2 regions of the Enterococcus hirae ATCC 9790 genome follow, and region 1 is predicted to be linked to the other one. Evidence: predicted binding sites of a transcription regulator. Region 1 holds the regulator's gene; the other holds the start of a gene.
What was found. Region 1 encodes LexA, which represses DNA repair genes until DNA is damaged. Its sites were predicted from a motif close to CNAACANNTGTTNG; they were not measured.
Positions count from the first base shown of each region.

Region 2: a site for LexA is predicted at 3,857-3,870, ahead of EHR_RS13450 (Y-family DNA polymerase). Genes of this name have one in related genera too.

Region 1 covers NC_018081.1:2,396,020-2,404,222, forward strand. Annotated here, with positions in the region: gene EHR_RS11390 (NADH oxidase) at 1-63, opposite strand, end outside; gene EHR_RS11395 (Fur family transcriptional regulator) at 349-789, opposite strand; partial or broken gene cysK (cysteine synthase A) at 954-1,879, opposite strand; gene EHR_RS11405 (glucosaminidase domain-containing protein) at 2,016-2,879, opposite strand; gene tkt (transketolase) at 3,154-5,148, opposite strand; gene EHR_RS11415 (DUF896 family protein) at 5,246-5,500, opposite strand; gene lexA (transcriptional repressor LexA) at 5,649-6,272, shown strand; gene EHR_RS11425 (hypothetical protein) at 6,780-6,998, shown strand; gene EHR_RS11430 (adenine phosphoribosyltransferase) at 7,274-7,768, opposite strand; gene recJ (single-stranded-DNA-specific exonuclease RecJ) at 7,799-8,203, opposite strand, start outside.
Region 2 covers NC_015845.1:8,713-16,915, reverse strand. Annotated here, with positions in the region: gene EHR_RS13470 (ParA family protein) at 668-1,510, shown strand; gene EHR_RS13465 (hypothetical protein) at 1,514-1,819, shown strand; gene EHR_RS14590 (hypothetical protein) at 1,964-2,164, opposite strand; gene EHR_RS13455 (hypothetical protein) at 2,161-2,508, opposite strand; gene EHR_RS13450 (Y-family DNA polymerase) at 2,501-3,826, opposite strand; gene EHR_RS13445 (hypothetical protein) at 4,226-4,624, opposite strand; gene EHR_RS13440 (EF0163 family protein) at 4,690-5,211, opposite strand; gene EHR_RS13435 (glucosaminidase domain-containing protein) at 5,229-6,284, opposite strand; gene EHR_RS13430 (hypothetical protein) at 6,342-8,203, opposite strand, start outside.

The DNA.
Region 1 (8,203 bases):
TTTTAAGATACTTTTAACAGCTGCTGTACCCGCATGCGTGCAGCCAATTACTACAACTTTCATATGTGAATCCCTCCGATTAACGATTTGTCCTTCGACAAGTTTAAATATAGCAAAAATAAAACGGATACAACAGTTTAATGCTTGTGAATTCACAAATTCAACCTTGTTGTTTTCTGTTCATTCTCCTGCGCAATTGCTGATTAATCCACGATTTACTTGTGAAAACAAAAACATACACTATAACCTTTGTGAATGAAAGAGAAAAAATAAAAAAAAGTCAGTGATTTGTTTATCAAACTGACTAATTTTTTATTTTTTCATATTTTTATCAATACTTTCAGCAAACTAAATCGCTTGTTCTTTTTGACACTCAGGACAGCGACCATATAATTCCAAACGATGCTCATTGATCTCAAAGTTCGTCAATCGACCAGCTGCCATTTCGATATCCGCTAAATCAGGATAATGAAAATCGACGATCTTTCCACAATTTTCGCATATCACATGATAGTGACGTTTTGAACTAAAATCGAATCGACTAGATGAATCCCCAAATTTCATCTCTTGTACAAAGCCAATTGAAGTAAACAATCTTAAATTGTTATAAACTGTTGCCACACTCATATTCGGAAAACGATCTTCCAGAGCACGATAAATTTCGTCAGCAGTCGGATGTGAATGATGTTCAATCAGATACTCTAAAACTGCATACCTCTGAGGTGTGATCCGTATATTTTCCTTTTTCAATTTTTCGATTGTTTCTTCAACTAATAGTTTATTCTCCATTTTTAACACCCCGCGTTGTTATTCTCGTCCTATCATACTATTTTTAGTTTTTAAAATCTACTTTTCATGAAAAGAAATTTCAAATTAATCATAATATTGCGAAAAAAGACGCAATTAAGGAAAAAATCTCCTTAATTACGTCTAAATGTTGTGGTAAGAATTCTTTACATTTCTTGATAAAGCGCAGTTGACAAATAACGTTCTCCGTTATCTGGGACAACCGCTAAGACTTTTTCCCTTTACCTAACACTTTCGCTTCTGCCAAAGCAGCAGCAATCGCTGCGCCTGATGAAATGCCTACTAAGATTCCTTCTTTTTTTCCAACTTCTCTAGCAGTGGCTAACGCTTGATCCCCTGTTACAGAAACTACCCGATCATAGACGCTCGTATCCAAAGTATCTGGCACAAACCCTGTCCCAATTCCTTGAATTTTATGTGGTCCTGCTTCTTTCCCTTCTAAAATCGCTGATTCGGCTGGTTCAACTCCAATGATTTCAATTGCTGGATAGACTCGCTTCAACTCTTTACCAGCACCAGAAATCGTTCCTCCAGTGCCAATCCCTGCTACAAAAGCATCTAACCCATTCACACCAAACGCCTCTTGAATCTCATGTCCAGTTGTTTTCTCATGGATAGAAGGATTTGCTGGATTTTCAAACTGAAGTGGCAAGAAGTAGTCATTTTCCGCTGCTAAACGTTTCGCTTCTTTGATTGAGCCACTGATTCCATCCTTACCTGGCGTGAGCAGTAATTCAGCACCATAACCTTTCATCAATAAGCGTCGTTCGATACTCATCGTTTCTGGCATCACGATGATCACTTTATACCCTTTAGCTACCCCAACCATGGCTAATCCGATCCCTGTATTTCCTGAAGTCGGTTCGATGATTGTGTCTCCTGGCTTAAGAAGGCCATCCCGTTCTGCTTTTTCAATCATACTTAATGCAATCCGGTCTTTTACGCTACCACCAGGATTAAAAAATTCCAATTTCACATAAACTTCCGCTGAATCTTCTGGAACCAAATGATTAAGCTTAACGATCGGTGTCTGACCAATCAATTCTGTAATCGAATGATAAATTTGTGTCATTTTAAGTTCCTCCTTAATATTTTCTTCTATTCAATGATAATACAACTAAGAAACTTCTGGCGAATAATTCGCCTTTTCAACGTAAAAAAACAGGAAAGCTGCGAAGAGCCTTTCCCGTTTTTATCTCTTAATTTAACTAAACGTTTATTTCTTGTCCGACTAATAAGGAATAGTTAGACATCGTCATCCCATTTTTAGCCATTAAGTCATCAACTGACAAACCAAATTTCTGTGCGATATCCCACAAAGTATCACCTGAAACCACTTTATAAGTCTGGCTGCCGCTTGTTGAAGAGGTAGTTGACGTAGTAGTCGTGGTTGTAGTACTTGTACTTGTCGTTGTTGTACCGGACGAAGGCGTATCAAATCGGGTTAAATTATACGTATTAATCAATGAGTTCAATTTTGCTCCGTAACCCGGATCTGTTGCATAACGACCAGTTAGATATGCTGTCGCATCGTAAAAACTCGTGGTATTACTTTTCCAGACACCAGCATAATGATAGTCTCCAATTGAAAAACTAGTTGAACGCAAAACGTTGGCATGATCTTGCAGAGATTCCCAATAAGAAGAATATTTACGGAAAGGTTCATTCATCGTGACCCATTGTCCATTAAGATATTCCTTTGTAGCCATATAAACGACTTGACCACTATAACTTCCTTTAACTCCGAATAAATTATAGTTTGGCGCACTTGCCAGGCTAGATGTGCCATAAGCACTTTCTAATAAAGCTTGGGCAATCATGACCGATGCATATAAATCATTGTTTGCAGCCACTTCAGAAGCTGCCCAACCGATTTGATTGATGAAAGCTTGTGGATCTGCAGTCGTTTGTGTGACCTGCTCATCTGCTCGTACATTTTGCGGTGCTGCTGTAACCATCATTGGCCCCACTAAAAGAGTTGTCCCCATCAAAGGAGCAATCGCTTTTTTATTGATCACCATGGTTCTTTTATTCTTTTGGTGTCGGGCACTGCGGGTTTTCAGCTCTTGCATTCGAATTCCTCCTCAAAAAAATAAAAAACTCTTGATAAAGTTTCCATCTTTAAACAATCTTAATTAATTAAATTATACTTTTAATTTATGGGAAACTCAAATCAATCTTTACTATTTTTCTTTTTGTAACACGAACGTAATGTTAAAGAAACATTAAGTAATATTAAACACGAATCATTATTCTAATTTTCTACTACAAAAAAAGAACATCTGAAAATAGTCTCCTTTTTTCAGATGTTCTTAAACGTTTGTCGTAAAACTTCTTTAACTCATTTTATAATTGGTTGAAAGTTGCTACAACATTTTCCACAGTGAAACCAAATTCTTCAAGAATTTTATTTCCTGGAGCAGAAGCACCAAAATGATCGATCGTGATAGTTGTTCCTTCTGTCCCAACATAGCGTTCCCAACCAAATGAAGCTGCTGCTTCAATAGCTACTCGTTTTGTTACGGCTTTTGGTAAGACGCTTTCTTTGTATTCTGCAGATTGTTTTTCAAATAAATCGAAACTTGGCATTGAAACGACTGAAACATCTTTTCCAGCTGCTGCCAATTCTTTTTGTGCTTTGACTGCTAGATCCACTTCAGAACCAGTCGCGATCAAGATACCTTCTGGTGTTTCTCCTTGAGCTGGTGATAGTACATAAGCTCCTTTTTTCACCATTTCGTCTGCCACTTCTTTCGTTGATGGCAGAACTGGAAGATTTTGACGACTTAAAACCAAGATCGTTGGTGTATCAGTCGATTCCATTGCTACTTTCCAAGCAGCGCGTGTTTCATTCCCATCGGCTGGACGAATCACGTGAACACCTGGCATACATCTTACAGACGCTAATTGTTCGATTGGCTCATGTGTTGGTCCATCTTCACCAACCGCCACTGAATCATGTGTCAACACGTAGATGACCGGTGTATTTTGAATAGCTGCTAAACGGACTGCTGGACGTAAGTAATCAACGAAAACAAAGAATGTACCGCCATAGATACGAGTTCCGCCATGAAGCTGGATACCGTTCATCGCAGCTGCCATCGCAAACTCACGAACGCCAAACCAAATATTACGACCTTCATAATGTTCTGGAGTAAAGTCTTTGTCCGCAGTGACCATCGTATTATTCGAACCTGATAAGTCCGCTGATCCGCCCCAGAAACTTGGGATTGCTTTTGATAACTCTTGAATCACTTCTTTGCTTGAAACCCGGCTAGCTTGACTTTCGCCTACTTCATAAGAAGGTAATTCAGCATCCCAGTCAGCTGGAAGTTTTCCAGCAAACGCATCTTCAAATTGTTGAGCTAATTCTGGATAAGCATGTTTATAGTTTTCAAACATTTCTTTCCATTCATTTTCAGCTTTTTGCCCTTCTTCAACCATTGTTTGGTGGAATCTTTCAGCTACTTCTTCTGGAACTGTGAAATCAGGATACTCCCAACCATACACTCCTTTAGCCATTTTAATTCCATCATCGCCAATTGGTGCCCCATGGACAGCAGAAGTTCCTTCTTTAGGAGCTCCGTAGCCGATCACTGTTTTGACTTCGATCAATGTTGGTTTTTCAGTTTCAGCTTTTGCTTCTTCGATCGCTTGATTGATGGCTTCCAAATCATTCCCATCTTTAACCAAAATATGTTGCCAGCCATAAGCTTCATAACGAGCTCCTACATTTTCAGTGAAAGCTTTTGAAGTAGGACCATCTAATGAAATATCATTTGAATCATACAATACGATCAATTTACCTAATTTCATGTGAGCAGCCATTGAACTTGCTTCTTGCGAAACGCCTTCCATCAAGTCGCCGTCGCCACAAAGAGAATAAGTATAGTGATCTACCACTTTGAAGTTTTCTCTGTTATATGTTGCTGCCAAGTGAGCTTCTGCCATTGCCATACCTACAGCCATAGCGATTCCTTGTCCTAACGGTCCAGTTGTTGCTTCTACTCCGTCAGTATGATTGACCTCTGGATGTCCAGGTGTTTTTGAATCCCATTGACGGAATTGTTTTAAGTCATCGATTGTGACTTGATAACCTGATAAATGTAGTAAGCTGTATAACATTGCCGAACCATGTCCTGCGGATAAGACAAAACGGTCACGGTCAACCCAATTTTTTGAAGTCGTTGGGTTCACTTTCAAATGTTTCGTCCAGAGTGCATATGCCATTGGGGCTGCCCCCATTGGTAACCCTGGGTGTCCAGAATTTGCCTTTTGAACTGCTTCAATACTTAATGTACGGATCGTGTTAACGCCAAGTTGGTCGATTTTGTCGAACAAAATAACCCCTCCTATTAATTTAGGTTTTTTTACCTTTATTTCTTACTTACTAATTTTATTAGATACGTCTAGAAAAAGCAATGTTTTTTAGTAATTATTACTGAAACTTATTTCCTCGACGATGTAAGCCTTTTTCACGTTGGATTTCTTTCAATTTTTCTGGAGTGACATCGTTACCTTCTGGATCAACGATTTTCATCCCTTCGATATGGTGTCGCATCCCAGAACGAAAAGCAGACAGATACTCTTCTCTTAACGCCAATTGTTCTTTTTCTTCGTCAGCTGTTAAGCCTTCTGTTTTCTTTTTTTGGGCCAGTTCGTTGATGCGGGTAATTTTTTCCGGTGATAACATAGCAAGTCCTCCTTTTTACTCTACTTCATATTATATAAAAATCACGAAAAAAACAACTAGTATAAAATATTTTAAATACGAACATTTGTTTGAAAGAAGTAGTTTTATGTGGTACTATTTAATTATTAATTGAAAGAAGGTGTACTCTGTGGCCCGACAAACCGAAACCAGACAAATCGAAGTCTTACGATATATCCACGAGCAAGTTTCCCAAAAAGGCTACCCACCAACTGTTCGGGAGATCGGAGAAGCGGTTCAGCTTTCTTCTACCTCCACAGTTCACGGTCATCTTGCACGATTGGAAAAAAAAGGATTTATTCAACGTGACCCTACGAAACCACGTGCAATCGAATTAACAAAACAAGGATTAGCCAAAATAGGGGTAAAACCTTCCACGATTCCAGTGCTTGGTGTGGTCACTGCAGGTGAACCGATTTTAGCAGTTGAAGATGCGTCCGATTTCTTTCCGATCCCTCCTAACCTTTCTTCTGAAGATGGAAGCTTGTTCATGTTGACGATCCGCGGAGAAAGTATGATCAATGCAGGAATTTTAGACGGAGATAATGTAATTGTCCGTAAACAAGAAACTGCCCAAAACGGGGATATCGTGATTGCAATGACCGCCGAAGATGAAGCGACTTGTAAACGATTCTATAAAGAAAAAAATCATTTTCGTTTACAACCGGAAAACGATCTTCTTGAACCGATCATTTTAGATCAAGTCTCTATTTTAGGTCGAGTCGTTGGGCTCTACCGCAGTCATATCTATTAAAGACGATTTTTTTGACTAGACTTAAGTGAAGGTCTTACTCGCATACTCATTTATTTGCAGTAACTGCTATATCTATCAATAAAGACTGAAAAACCCGGGGCAAAGTGTCTCGGGTTCTTTAATGGGCATTAAGATGGATAAACGATGATTAAGTGTCCATAAACGGCCTGAGTTTTTTCTCTTGTGCTTTCCTCACTCCTTAAATAAAATGCACCGATCTCCTACTTTTTTGTCGATCTTTGTCGTATTTCCATTTCGATTTTTTTCATTTGGTACCACTACAATCGTCATTTACCTACCATGATCTGCGGCATGATTTAGATCAAATACAGCTAACTGCTTTGAATACGGTAAATAAGCAAATGACCTGTGCTGGTTTAAAAAAATTCTGAGTATTACACACATAGATTTCGATCTTTTTTGTTCTTCCCTCTTTACAAAACGAACAAAAGTTCGTATACTAATTATACGAACTTTTGTTCGCATAAAATAATGAGGTGAGAAATCATGAAATCAATGAGACGTCTTGGCTTAGTATTAATGGTATTATTTTTAGGCATTATTATTGGTAATTTTGGTATGCGTACAGCATTGTTGATCTTTGTTCCGTTGTTTTCTTTATGGTTTATGTTGTGGGATGAAAAGAAATACCGTCAGTCTGAACGGCGTCGGATTCATGATGACACTTTTTATCCAGACTCCTATTATCGATCGAGACACTCTTGATCTTGACCCATAAAGAATCCTGAATAACGAAATAAAAAAACACATATGTAAGAGTCAGAAAACGGCTCATGCACAAAAAAGTAGTCGATTGTTCCCCCCCATCAAAAAACAATTGACTACTTTTACAAATACACCTGCACAAACTAAAAATAGTGAGCAAGCGTACTTGGGATTGCTTGACAAAAAAGAGAGTGGGACAATTAGTCAGAAAAAATCTGATTAACGTCCCACTTCTTTTTACATTTATTTTTAATGTTTATTAAGCAAAAAATCGTTTAATATTCCATCAAGGTGATCATATCATATCCTTCGATTTTTTCACGACCATCTAAGTCCATTAGTTCGATCAAGAAAGCACAGCCAACAACGACACCGCCCAATTTTTCTACTAATTCGATCGTTGCTTTGATCGTTCCCCCTGTAGCCAATAAGTCATCACAAATCAAGACTCTTTGTCCAGGTTGGATCGCGTCTTTATGGAGTGTCAATGTATCTGTACCGTATTCCAGTCCGTAAGTTACTTCGATCGTTTCACGAGGCAACTTCCCTTTTTTACGTACAGGTGCAAATCCAACTCCTAATTCGTAAGCTACAGGACAGCCAACGATGAATCCTCGCGCTTCTGGTCCTACAACCATATCGATTCTTTTTTCTTTCGCATAATCTACGATCTGTTTCGTTGCTTCTCTGTAGGCATCTCCATCAGCCATAAGGGGCGAGATGTCACGAAAAATAATTCCTTTTGCTGGATAATCAGGAATACTTGCAATATATTTTTTAAATCCACTATTTGTCTCCTCCTAGGTTGTTAACCTTTTTTTAATAGAGGGAATATCACTTAACAATAAGAATTCCTCTACTTTGATTTTTTTTATTCGTTGCTGATAACGCACGCTATCAGTCAACGGATGACTTTTGGGATTAGCGATCTTTTGCAAAACGCCATCTTCTATTGTAACAAATTTCAATTCAAAAAACACCTGAATCATAAAAATTAATAATTTTTGTGGTATTTTTAGATATTGAGCAATTGAGCCTAATTTATAGCGAATATCTATTTTTTCTTGTGTATGGATCAGTTTGAACAATTTGGCATATTGTTCTCTTGAACCAACTCCATTCAAATAAGCTTCTTCATAAGAAATCCCTAATAAGTACATTCGATCGAAAGAACCAAAGGCAAGGATTTCTTTTAATATTTCTAA
Region 2 (8,203 bases), on a different replicon from region 1:
TGTCATTCCCTACGATCAAACAGCCCAATCGCAGCATTGAATGACAATTACCGATTCTTTCGGAATCCTGTTTGCCACCCTAGCCGTTAACGGTCGCCACCACCCTTAGGACACAAAGTCATGAGAGTAACCTTTGCTTATGTCCGCAACGCCATTTTATAGAATCGGCTGGCATATGACCTGTCCCTTTATTTCTAGTAAAAACTAGCAAGAGTTTGTCCTCTCTTGTCTTAAAAAACTACCATTATAGCAATAAATATGCTATAATAGAGCCAACGTATATGTTTCGAGTTTTTCAACTCGTTTTTGGCTGGTCACGAATTGCAGTTCGTGGGCAGTTTTTTTATTTAATTTTACAAAAAAATCATAACGTAAAAAAATTTTCTGCGCAACCTCTTTTTTTTACGATTATCATATTATCATATTTATCTTTTTATCTATTTATCTATTATCATATTTATCTTTTTATCTATTTATCTATTATCATATTTATCTTTTTTTATTTAAGCTACAAAATGTTAATGTATCAATGTTTAACAACCGTTATAGATAATGATAATAGATAAATTATCATATTTATCTATTATCATATTTATCTATAGCTATTTATTTAAATATGATAATATGATAATATAGCTATAGATAAATTTTTAGGAGGTAACTACTAATGGCAATTACACTTACAGTAGGTAACTACAAAGGTGGCGTAGGGAAAACAAAAAACAATATTTTAAATGCTTACGAACTAGCTAAAAAAGGATACAAAACTTTAGTCGTAGATTTAGACCCTCAAGCAAATGCTACAACTGTTCTATTAAGAACTAAAAAGCTTCATAGTGACGAAGTTTTTAGCTTTGATAAAACTTTAATGACAGCAATCAAAGAAGGTGACATATCTGATATAGAAACAGAGATTATGCCTAACCTTTCTTTGTTACCTAGTTATATTGATTTTGCTAATTATAGTACATTCTTAGATTTAACTTATGGACTAGTAGAAGAAACTGATCCTAGTTTTAATAAGATCACTACTACTAAAATTAATCATTTTAAACAACTTCTTACACCACTAAAAGCAAAATATGATTATATTTTCATAGACGTTCCACCTACAAAATCATATATAACAGATAGTGCTGTATTAGCTTCAGATTACGTTTTAATTGTATTGCAAACACAAGAGTTATCACTAGACGGTGCAATTGAGTATTTAAATGATCTACAAAAACTAGCAAACGAGTATAACGGAAACTTTGAAATAGTCGGAGTTTTACCAGTTCTCATGGACGGAAATGCAAGCCTTGATAACTTTGTATTAGAAAATGCTACTCAAGTTTTTGGAGAAGAAAATATCTTCAATACAAAGATACCAAATATGGCACGTCTAAAACGTTTTGACAATACTGGAATTACTGAATATGATCGACATGATAAAAAAGTAATAGATTTATATAATATTGTTTCAGACGAATTATTAGATCGTATAAATTATTTTGAAGGAGAAAAATAAGATATGACTGATACTAATAAAAAAAGACCTACTGGTTTAATTAAAAATACGAAAATTACACCAAATCAATCTGCTGATAGTGTACAAGCTGTAAAAAAACAAACGAGAAAAGCTAAAAATCCTGTTGTAAAAAATCAAGACGCTAATATTAAAGTATCTAGGCAAACAAAAGATCAAATTGATATTTTAATGAAGCTCACTGACAATAAATTTTCTTACGAAATGATTGAATCAATGATCGATCACTATGTAGAAACTTCTTTAGACGCTGATAAAAAAAGAGCTTTTAAAACTCTCTCAAATTTATAAAAAAGATAAATATGATAAAAGATAAATTATCATATTTATCTTTTATCATATTTACACATTTACAATTGTGTACTTGTGTAAATGTGTAATTATATTTGAACAGCATTGTAGCAAGGCTTAATCACTATACAAAAAGAATAATTTTCATATTCTCTTTTCGGAATAATTAAATACATAACTATTAATATAATACGAATAGGTATGATAACCAGAAGCCGCAGCAACATAGAAACTGAAGCAATCAACACCAACCTCGTTAATCAATTGCTGTCCGTAACCCCAAATATCCTCTAACAACTCTTCATAAGTAATATATCCGCATTCGTATTGCTGAATTATATTCATAGCTGACTCCATTTATCTAACTCTTGAATCTCAATATGGCGTACTTCATCATAGTGAACTTTATAATCTCCGACAAATATTCCTAATTCGTCATATCCATTAATTTTACCAATAATATCATCTGGATAATAACCTTCAGAATCACGTTCTTCTTTCTGGATACAAACAGTTTTTCTTTTAAGAACTGCAACGTTCAATATAGCCGTAATTTCTTCAGTCGTCATTTGTTCTTTAGCTAGATTTTGGTTTGCCCGTTGTTCGACATCTGCATCGATCTTTTCAGTGTGATCTGAAAGATAAAACCCAGCCCATTTTAAACGTCCTCGATCATTATATTCAATCATTATTAAGACCTCCGTTGCCCCCTGCGTGCCCACCAACCAATGTACTTCTGGTTATACTCCTTGCACCTTCTAAAAGCGAAGAAGCATGAACTATTGACGTAAAACCATATTTTCGACGTATGAGATCAATAATCTTGTCTAAATTTTCCTCATCAATCTGCTTTTGAGGATCACTAAATAAATTTAACTGAAGGGAATCCGTATAAACTAATTTACTGTATGTCACACCGACGTGTCGAACCTCTTGTCCTTCATAGTACTTATCAAAAAGATACAAACAGTAGTACTGAAGCTCTTTTGTATTATCCGTTATAGGAATTTTCATTTGGTGGGAAAATCCTGACTTATTTTCTAGGATCGACGTACCAATATATAAATGAACACAACCAGTCTTACAGTTATGTTGACGAATGCGTACAGCAACTTGTTCTGCCATTTCCTTAACCACGATCTCTATTTCTTCTTTTCTGGTGTAATCCTTTGGTAACACCTGTGAGTTCCCATAAGATTTCTCCTTCGTTGGTTCTGGTGGTACAGCTATATCTGTCCGATCAATCCCATTTGCATGAAAATAGAGCTGTAGTCCAATAATGCCTAATTGACGCTTGATAGAGTATGGATCCCAAATTGCTAAGTCTTTAATACTCATAATTCCCATATGATTAAGCCTTTTTTTCATTCGTGATCCAATGCCCCAGAAATCTGTCATTTCTTTAATAGACCAAATTTTTTCTGGCACATTTTGATACGTCCATTCTGCCATAAATCCTTTATTATGCTTTGCTTCATTGTCTAAGGCTAGTTTAGCTAAAAGTGGATTGTCACCGATACCGACTGTGGCAATCAAACCAGTTTGACGGTAAACGTGTAACTGTATCTGTCTTGCTAATTGTTTTCGTCTCTCACTTCTAGTTCCTTGTGTAGTAAATAGGTTCATCGACTTTGTCACCTTCAGAATCGACTCATCGATTGAATAAATCAACAAATCTTCATCTGCAACGTATTGCCGAAAAATACTGTTTACCTCCATATTTTTTTTAATATATAAATTCATTCTTGGCGGAACAATGTGAAGCTCCTTTGGTAACGGGTAGGGTAGATCACGAGGTCTGCTAATATTCGTGATTCCATATTTGCTTTTGGCAGTTGGTGAAGCTGCCAGAGTGAGACCTGAGCCAGTATTGTCCGCCCGACTCATAACAACCAAAGCAGTTGTTAATGGATTTAAATTTCTTTCTACACACTCAACACTCGCATAAAACGACTTCATATCAATCAAGTAGTAATCATTTATTGGTTCATTTGAGTAATCAAGCATAACATTCTCCCCCATTTCATCTTGATTATACAAACATACGTTCTCATTTGTAAAGGGGAACATTTCAAATGTTTATTTCTTCCTAGTAATAGATAAAAGATAAATTATCATATTTCTCTTTTTTACACACTTACATATGTATAAATATGGTTGAACATCGATCAAACAAGTAATTAAAAACATTTTTATGTAATACTAAAAAGAACGCTGACAGAAAGTTGAGTTAATCAGATTTTTTATAAAAACGAACTTTAATGTCACCAGGAGAGAAATTTCATTCGGTTTTATAATCAAACGTTTGTCATATTTTTTAACTGCAGACAAAATTTTTTAAACTATTCACGAACAATAAAAAAGAACCCTCAACAACTATACAAATAGCTGTTAAAGGCTCTTTCTTTAATCTGCAAATTTTCCTGACTTATAAACTACTTCATAATCACCAGATTTTTTATAATCATTAAAATCTGAATCATACGTGAATCGTTTTGGTTCTTCCTCATCTAAGGATACACCCCATTTACGTCGCATATCATTAGGTTTATTCTCAAATGGTATCCAAGAATCTACTAAATACAATTGTTGATCTTTATCATAATAAATCAAAAAACTAAAATCATCTTCTGTATAGTGATATTTTCCTTTATCATCATCATCTGAATTTGCTATCTTATTTTGTTTTTCTACAATTTTATCAATTACTTTTTGTGTCTCTTCACTTTTGTTATTAGAAGAACAACCAGAAATAACCAATACCCCTAATAATAGGCTAAGTAAAAGAACAATATTCTTTTTCATTTTATAACCTTCTTTCTATATAAATTATAGAATATCAGTTGTTTTTTTACAATATGAAATAACATTTATCTCATTTCCATATATTGGATTTTAAAATTCCCAATCTTGTTATTTTCAAATACAACATCGATCAAAACATCATGTTCTGCACCTCGACTATTATCTTTTCCAAGAATGATATAATGTTCCAAATCAGCTGTATCTTGATAAATACCATTAATTGTGCCAGTACTATCAAAATCTGCATTGATCTCTACATCAATTCCTTGTTCTTTGATACAATTAGTCGTCAAATAATCTCTAATTGCCTTATTCCGATCATCAATTGAATCAAAATTTAACAACTTATCTGTAAAATCAGATAAATTATTTTCTCTTTCTTTATTCACGTTCTCATTGGTGCTATTGTTTTCTTCTTCTTGATCCATACTATCCAAAGCTAACTTATATTTATCTCTTTCTTTACTGACCTCGGAAATATTTTGCTGATAATCTTCTTCTATCTTTCTATTTTTTTCTGTGCCATACTGAGCGCCTAGCAAACCACCAATACTAAGCAAAACTAAGACTATAATCATTTTTTTCATTCTAATCACCTTACCTATCAATATTTTCCAGTTGTAATCACTTTAAGTGGATCAAGCCACGTTCCATCATCAGTAAATGCACTTGATTGCGCTTGTAACCAGTCTTTCTTCGTAATCCCTAAATGTAAATGTTCCGTATCACGTGTACCGATTACGTCTCCTAATTTCACCTTATCGCCTACTTTTACTTTTGCATTGCTGGTACTAGTCGCAAATTCCTGATAAACCATATTTAACCCACTATCATTAATCACAATGACACACGCTCCTAGCCCAGCAATATTAGGATTACCTACATACGTCACTGTACCACCATGTATCGCATGAATTTCACTTCCCGGGTGATCGACAGAGCCAAAGTCTAATCCATCATGAAAGCCGTTCTCACGAAATTCTCCGCCTGCATTTTTTCCAAATAATTGACCGCCTGTAAAAGAACCTTGCCCAGCTTCAGGGAACGGCCAGCCCCAGCCACCACCAACTGAACCACCTATATTACTCCCAAAATCTTTCCATTTTTGGATCGCAAAATCATCATATTGTGTCAGATTATTCGATTGAATGATTGACATACAGCCTGTAAAATAAGGGCTACTTTCTGTAATACCAGCTGAAGCATACCCGCCTCTTCCTAGTATCAATAAGCATTCACTAGGACTTTTATTCCCTACACATGCATTAAAATTCGATTGTGAAGCCACCATGTATCCATAATAGCTAAAGGCTGATTTTTTATTCGGAAATTTCATATAATTTCCACCTTCTGAACCGCCTGTCCCTCGAGCGGAGCCTTTAGGAAACGGACAGCCTTCAAACCATGTGATCCCAAAAAAATTATTATCATTCTTTGCAGACGGCGAATGTCCCCACTCACTCTCATACGCCCACTGGCTAATAATGACACTTGGCAATAGGTGATACTTTACAGCCGATCCTACAGCCATTTGTGCCACATCATCTGGAATATTCCCTGTACCCTTTATTTCTGGAAATGAAGGTAAATCCTCTGTAAAAACACCTGTATACACTCCTTCTTCTCCTGTCCCCTCACTTACTTCATTTGTACTAAACACACCAGTAAGCGAAAAAATCGTGCCAATGATACACAAAAAAGGAAGCCTAAGCTTCCTCTACGAATCATTTTCATTTAATTCTTCCTCTCTTTCCATCATCAAATTTTCTGAATCAACCTCAGAACGATCCACACTACTTAAAGACAAATGTTCCAAATCGTTGACACGTTCATCTAAATGGGAATGATTTATTTTTTTATTACTCGAATCAAAATTTTGAACCGAATCAGTTTCTTGGTCATACACATTCACCGGTCTTTCAAACTCTGATACTTCTTCTCCTCTTAATGAAGCGAGCTCTTGTTCAAACTCATTAGGATCAACCGGTTGTACGTGTTGCTCTTTATTCTCTTCTTCCTCTGATTCATTCATACGAATATCTTGATTTTCGCTTTCTCCAATACCATACGTCTTATTTAAACCTTCCAAATTCCCTTCAGTATAAGCAGACGTATAGGGAGAAACTCGTTCTTTTAAGTAATCTGAAGGGGAATTGGCAAAAGATTTCGTTGTATCTACTACATTTTGAAGTTTTGAATCTTCATATAAATCTTTTGCTTTATCACCGATTTTATCGGCTACGGCATTTCCTACACCTCGCCCAGCAACATACCCCATTCCTCGCATAATATGTTCACCGAAGTTCCTATTGTCAGAAGTATCATCATCTAAGGCTGATTGCAATTGAACGTTATCTGCATACGCATTATTTCCATACCCTTCTCGATTAGAAAAACCTCCTGTATTTCCAATACCGCCTCCAGTATAATTATCAGGATTTAACTCTTTTCGTTTGTTTTCTCGATCAAGCCCTTGTTTTTTCAATTTCATATCAGGTACATGATCCACTTCTGCTTTTGTAATTGCATTTTTAAACCAATGGAAATTCTTGATCACAAGAAATGCCAAGATAATTTTAATAATAAGACTTGCAACAATTGCAGTGATCGACGTAAGCCCAAACGCTGAGTCAATAAAATCAAGAATCATAAAAATAAACCCAAAGCCTACACCTAAAGCAATTTTCAATCCAAATGAGCCTAAAATTAATTTCATACCATTCATTAACACATGTTCGTTATCTGGTAATAGCGCCAACGCTACCCAAATTGGTGAAATTAATACCAAAGCAAGAATAAAAATCTGAGCCAAGAAATTCATGACCGAAATCAAGAGAATCACACCTGCTACAATCACGTAATCAATTCCTGAATTAAGCAGGATCAAATATTTATCCCCTAATTTTTTCCCTGTTAAATAAGCATTTTTTTTAGAATTATCTTCAACTTTATCTTCTATGTCATCAACTTCATCATCATATTTTCCTTTCTTAGCAGTCAATTCTGTATAATCTTTTTTTGAAATATCTGTTTTTCCATAGTTAAATAGCGCAAATGGTTCTAACACGAATCTGTAATACAACATATTCTCAATTTTATCCGTTGTCTCAGTCGGCGGTGTTAGTCCTAAATCACTCGCTAACTTATCCGTATCTTTTGAAATATCTGGAGCCATGACAGAAACTAATTCATTTTGCATATCACTCGAAATGGTATTGATATCTTTTAACCACTTGGAACCACTTGAATAAAAACCAGTCGCCACCACAACTAATGATCCAAATATCAATAAACGCATAAATATCTTTTCAATCCCAAATTTTAAAAGATCACGTACCGCATAAACGAAAAGAATACTTAAAAAGACTACGCCAAAAGTTTTAAATATACTATCCCAAACTTGTTCTCCAGAACCAAATACTTTATCAATAGAATCATTCAATATATCAACGGAGTACACATTTTTAATCAAATAATTCCCAGATAAAACAATAGACTTCCCAATTCCAAAAAGGATATTGAGAAGCCCATTTAAAGCACCAACTGCTTTCTCATCTAATCCTGAGAAAAAAGGTGCTT